One region of the Streptococcus hepaticus genome, then DNA from elsewhere that is predicted to be linked to it. Evidence: predicted binding sites of a transcription regulator. Region 1 holds the regulator's gene; the other holds the start of a gene.
The links. Region 1 encodes Rex, which represses fermentation and respiration genes when NADH is low (regulators of the CRP and FNR family bind a similar motif). Its sites were predicted from a motif close to TTGTGAANTANTTCACAA; they were not measured.

Region 1 (3,142 bases):
TGCAAGACCTGCCATATCTCCATACATCGGACTGACATAGGGGTGTTGAGTGTTGTTTGCACCACCGGCCCAAAGAGTCCCCACACGCTTCAAGCCCCAAGCAGATAGAATTGGATCATCCTTTTCAAAAGCAGTAATGGCTGGATTGCTCATGGTCACATCTAGCCAAGGGGACAGAAGAATGATGTCTTTAGGCTGCTCTAAAAATCCACGGTCTTTCTCTTCACGAATAGCTTGGGCTAATCCAAGAGCAAGACCTCCCCCAGCAGAATCTCCCATGATGGTCACATTCTTAGCAGCGGTTTCTTGAAGAATATCGCGATATAAGTCAACTAAATGTGGCATAACATCACTGTATTTGTAAGTTGGGGCCTTTGGATAAATCGGCAGTACAATTTTAGCATCTAAACTTCTGGACAGTATATTGAGCATTTCGATATGGTAGCTTGTTGGATTATTCAAATATGAGCCACCATGTAAATACAAAATAACTTTTTGACTAGCTGGATTTGGTGCCTCATTCCAGCTGTGGATCTGCATTTGATAGGTTGTAGCATCTGTCTTTAAATCGCCATTTACCTCTGATGGCTGTAAGTCAAAACCTTTATTGGCCACTTCACCAGCACTTTTGACGTAATGATCAAACTCCGCTTCATTTTGTGGGCTATAATATTTTTTATCTCCCTTTATCCAAAAATACTTTTCAATGAGCCAGCTATACCAAGAGCGTTCTTCAGCCTTTGCTGTTGCTGTAATTCCTAATGACAGTGCCAAGGTCACGATTACACCTGTATAGAGTAACTGTTTTTTCATATTCTTCTCCTTTTTCCTTTTACAATATTTTCTCACAATATTATTAATATCATCTTATGCTGAACTAAAGATTTTCCAAAGAAGTAGAATTTATAAACAGATCTTTGCCTATTTTACTTCCTTTCTGCGCTCTAATTGTTGCTTTTTTCACAAACTTGTTCTAAAATAAAGTATAAAGAACTGAATGGAGAAAAGATTATGAAAAACGGAAAAGAAACAGCTATTCCTCGTGCAACTGCTAAAAGACTTTCATTGTATTATCGGATTTTCAAACGTTTCCACCGCGAAAATATCGAAAAAGCAAGCTCAAAAGAAATTGCCGAAGCTATTGGTATTGACTCAGCAACTGTTCGTCGTGATTTCTCCTATTTTGGTGAGTTAGGGCGTCGTGGTTTTGGATATGATGTCAAAAAATTAATGGACTTCTTCGCAGATATCTTGAACGACAACTCTATTACAAATGTAATGCTGGTCGGTGTCGGAAATATGGGTCGTGCCCTTCTCCACTACCGCTTTCACGAGCGCAACAAAATGAAAATTGTCATGGCTTTTGAAGCTGATGGCCATCCTGCGATTGGAAGCATTGATGAAAATGTGCCGATTTACGCTATTTCTGAACTCAAAGAACGCATTGCACAAGCTAATGCTCAAACTGCTATCCTGACCGTACCAAGTTCAAAAGCTCAAGAAGTTGCGGACATCTTGGTCGAAGCTGGAGTTAAAGGAATTCTCAGCTTCTCACCAGTCAATCTAACTGTTCCAAAAGATGTCGTTGTACAGTATGTGGACTTGACAAGTGAGTTGCAAACTCTTCTCTACTTCATGCGTAAAAACTAAGCTTATGAAGCAAGTTATCATTGGAATTACGGGCAATCAGTTCATTGACAAAGAAGACAAAGTCTCTCCTCGAATGTCCTACTGTGCAACTGGATTTGCTGAAGCGGTGCGAGAAGCAGGTGGCCTTCCTATTGTCATGCCGCTAGCTGAGCCTAAATATGCTGCCCAGTATGTGGCCATGATTGATAAATTGATTTTAACAGGGGGACAAAATGTTCTCCCCCACTTTTATAATGAAGAGCAGACCATTATCAGCGACGATTACCTGCTAGAACGCGATCTCTTTGAATTAGAATTGATTAAAGAAGCACGTTTGCAAAACAAGCCTATTTTAGCTATCTGCCGTGGGCTTCAGCTATTTAATGTTGCCATGGGTGGTAGTCTTCATCAAGATATTCCCAGCCATTGGCAGGAAATGGAAGCAGATTTACCGCAGCATCAAATTGATATTCTAGAAAATACAGTATTATCAGCTATTTTAGGAAAATCAGCAAGTGTCAACTCCTTCCACCATCAAGCCATAAAAGACCTCGCTACCAACTTAACAGTTATTGCGACGTCTAGTCAAGACGGAATAATTGAAGCTATAACAACGAATGACGGTAGGCCGTTTTTAGGTGTTCAATGGCATCCTGAACTCATGCGGGGAGTAAATTCTCAGCAGCAGGCTATTTTTGACTACTTTGTTCAAAAACTTTAAGCTAATTCGCTTTCTTCTCGGAAGCTATAATAGTCATCCTGGCCCACAATCAAGTGGTCTAAAAGTACGAGTCCTAGTGTTTCACAGGACTTTTTTAATTTGTCTGTAAAAAGCAAATCATTTTTACTTGGCTGTACAGACCCTGATGGGTGATTATGGATGATAATAATAGAGGTTGCCATGCATTTGACGGCATAGTGCAGGATTTCTCTTGGTTCCGCAATACTTCGGTTTACGCTTCCAATAAAAATGGTGCGCTGGGAAATAATTTGATTTTGGGTATTGAGGTACAGAGCAACCAAGTGTTCCTGTTTTTTCATCCCAATTTCTTGAATCATCTTCAGAGCCAGTTTCTCACTTCCCAATATCTGCTCCCGTTTCTGTAATTCAGACTGATTGATTCGCTTCCCAAGTTCGATCATGGCTTTGATTTCTATAGCTTTCACACGACCGATCCCCGTTAATTCTTGGAGTTCTTCCAAAGAAAGGTCAGCTAACGAAGACAAGGTTTCTAATTTGGAGAGCAAATGATTGGAAACGACAGAGACTGGTTCTTTTCGGGTACCTGTACGGATAAAGATGGACAATAATTCCTGATTGCTCAGCTTCTCTGCGCCCACTTCTACTAAGCGCTCTCTAGGTTGCAGGGACTGTTCTTGAAATGATACTTGATACATAAGTTCCTCCTTACCTAATCTATTCGTAAAAAAACTGAAGTCCGAAGACCTCAGTTTTACAATTGAATTTGATTATAGGATTGTTCAAAATATTTCAGAACACTTGATGTGACAT
Region 2 (3,142 bases), on a different contig from region 1:
TCCAAAATTTGCACCGTTGTGGATTCAAAAATACGGAAATTACGGTATTCAGGAAAATTCTGTGAAAACTCTGTAATCAATGGTGGCAAAAAATCATAATGCTGGCTAGAGATGGAAAACTCTGGTCTTTCCTCTTCAGGTTGCAAATAAAGATGTTCAAAGCTATCAAATCCTTTGACCAACTGCTGTGCTTTTTCGTAAAATTCCATACCACGGCGCGTCAAAAAAGTTCCTGAACTTGTTCGACTAAAAATTTTAAAACCTAATTCTTTTTCCAAATCACGAACTGAAATAGAAAGACTTGGTTGAGAAACAAACATTTTTTCAGCTGCCTCACGAAAAGTTCCACTATTGGCAATCGCTACAACATAGCGTAATTGTTGAATATTCATAGCATTCTTCCTTTATAAAGTCCTCCTTATTATACCATAAAATGATAGAAAAACGAGACTCACAAGGAATCTCGTTAGGAACTTTAATCTAAGTATAAACTACTTTTTTGATTGAGCCAACTATAGGTAACTCCCATCACTACACCACCACCGACATAATTTCCAAGACCTGAGAAAAGGAAATTAGACAGTACAGAGGCTAGTGTCATCCCCTCAACAGGGCCTCCATTGACAAAATAAGCTAATGAAAATGTAGAGAAATTAGCAATAACGTGTTCATAACCAAGAAAGGCGAAGATGAAAATGATGAAAATCGTTGCAATGATTTTACCAGCATCATCCTTCATACGCAATGCAGCTAAAACGGAAATATTGACCACAATATTGGCAAAAATTCCTTCTACAAACTGTGTCAGCGGTGTCTTGCTCAACTTAAGGGTTGCCATTTCAAGAATGGCACTATGGGCGTCCACATGACCTGTTTGGAAAGGACTCGTCAGAGACAAGAAATAACAGACAATGACAGCACCAACAAAATTAAAGAAAATACAAGAAAACAGAATTTTCAAGGCCGTTTTGGTAGGAATCACCTTTCGATGAATGGCATTAGTCATGTACATCATATTGGATGTTCCAAGTTCTGCATTCATATAGACAATCATCGTCAAGCCCCAACCAAACATAATGGCATAGCCAAATTTACCAATGCCATCAACGACATGATTGAGCTTGTCCATCACATAAACAGAAATGGCATAACCAAGCGTCAGATATAAAGTTGCTAACATAGCTCGAACTGCATAAGCGCCATAACAATTTTCAATTAACTCTGCTTTTTTCTTGATACTCTTGTCCAAAGTTGCTAACAATGGACTCCCTTTTTCTGTGTAATCTGCCACTTTTATTACCTCACATTTTAATTGTGAATTTCATCACGTACCGTACTAGTATATCAAAATTTCAGAAAAAGAAAAGGCTTTCTTGAAACTTTTTTGATATTTTTTACTTAAACTGACAGGTAAGTGATTTCGGTCAAAGCTTGAAAACCTAAATGCTGATAAAGAGACTTGGCAGGTGTATTCTCCTCATCAACTGCTAACTGGAAGACTCGCTTATCGCCATTTTGTATACGGTCATTTACAACGGTCTGAACCAGATAGGTGCCTAGACCTTGATGACGGCATTCTTCAGCCACTGCTAAGCCAAAAAGATAGTCCTCATCCGTCGCCGTGTCCACAGTACAAGAGGCCACCACTTCACCGTGACGAATCACAATATAGAGTTGCTGCTCTGGGTTCTCCACTGCTTCCCTCGCGTAACGCACACGATCATCGCTTTCTCCCTGACCAAAAGCCTGAGCCTGGAAATCAGCAATAGCTTCCACATGGTCCATACTAGCTAAAGTCACCATACAGTCTTCTCTTTTTTCTATGGAAAATGGCTGGCGTTGTCTTTCCATAAGAATCTCTACATCCCCTGTTGGCTCTAGGCCCCAAGCCTTCAGAAAATCTGGATGTTTCTCTATGAAAATCGATTCCGTCACAAAATATTCGGTTTGCAAATCAAAAGCAGCTGTTGCATTTTTATATGCTTGATACAGTTTTCGAGCAATCCCCTGTCTGCGGACATCTGGTCGCACATAAATGGACAATTCTGGCTCCGTATCGTCAGCGTACACCGCTAAAAACCCCAACAATTCCTTGTCTTCATAAGCTAAGAAAAAAACTGGCATTGTCACATCAAAATTCAGATTATTGGACAAATACGGTTCTCGAAAAGTCTTGTCATATCCTTGGCAAATTTTCACTAGTTTTCGCATGGCTTCTACACTTGACGGGCCTGGTTTTTGATACTGCTTAATTTTCATCTTTCTACTCCTTTTTATTATTTTATCAAAAAGGGACCTAGAAAAACAGCTCTAGGTCCGTTATCAATAAGAGTTTAGCAATTAAAGATTAGCAATAACTACCGCTTCAACCCTAGGGAGAATGAATTGACTCTTCTATTTGCTACTAAACGAACAATTTTAGCGATATCTTTACTTGGTAATCCGCCCATACATTTGTGGTCTGCGGTCTCGGAAAAGGCCCCAATCTAGGCGCTCTTTGACACATTTATCAAGGTCAAAGTCGGCTAGTAAAATGGTTTCGCTTGTTCGGTCCGCTTCAGCTACTTTCAAACCTGTCTCATCGGCAATAAAGGACGAGCCATAGAAATTAAGCTCTGAACTCTGCTGATTATTGCCCTCAGTTGGTGACACGCGCTCCAAACCAACGCGGTTAGCCGCAATGACTGGCATGATATTGGCTGCGGCGTGGCCCTGCATGACACGTTGCCAGTGGCCGCTAGAATCCGTGTCCAAAACGGGCTCTGACCCAATAGCCGTCGGGTAGAGCAGCATTTCAGCACCATTCAAGGCTAGACAACGCGCGGTTTCTGGGAACCATTGGTCCCAACAAATGCCAATCCCAATCTTACCAAAACGGGTCTCCCAAACGGTAAACCCAGTGTCCCCAGGGGTAAAATAGAATTTCTCTTGGTAGAAATGGTCATCGGGAATATGGATCTTGCGGTAAACGCCCAACAAAGTCCCGTCCGCATCCAAAATAGCAATAGAATTATAAAGGACATTGCCATCACGCTCATAGAAGGAAATCGGCAAAACCACACCCAACTCACGCGCAATAGGCGCAAAATGACGCACCGCATCATTCTCCTCAACAGGTTTGGCAAAGCTGTAAAAGTCATAA

Region 2: the regulator Rex is predicted to act here: its motif matches at 1,313-1,330, upstream of ACHUFA_RS05910 (formate/nitrite transporter family protein).

What each region holds. Positions count from the first base shown of each region.
Region 1 covers NZ_JBINIY010000009.1:34,531-37,672, reverse strand. Annotated here, with positions in the region: gene ACHUFA_RS07850 (alpha/beta hydrolase fold domain-containing protein) at 1-813, opposite strand, end outside; gene ACHUFA_RS07845 (redox-sensing transcriptional repressor Rex) at 1,012-1,650, shown strand; gene ACHUFA_RS07840 (gamma-glutamyl-gamma-aminobutyrate hydrolase family protein) at 1,655-2,350, shown strand; gene radC (RadC family protein) at 2,347-3,027, opposite strand; gene ACHUFA_RS07830 (class A sortase) at 3,084-3,142, opposite strand, start outside.
Region 2 covers NZ_JBINIY010000005.1:64,736-67,877, reverse strand. Annotated here, with positions in the region: gene ACHUFA_RS05915 (LysR family transcriptional regulator) at 1-392, opposite strand, end outside; gene ACHUFA_RS05910 (formate/nitrite transporter family protein) at 476-1,291, opposite strand; gene ACHUFA_RS05905 (GNAT family N-acetyltransferase) at 1,399-2,259, opposite strand; gene aguB (N-carbamoylputrescine amidase) at 2,431-3,142, opposite strand, start outside.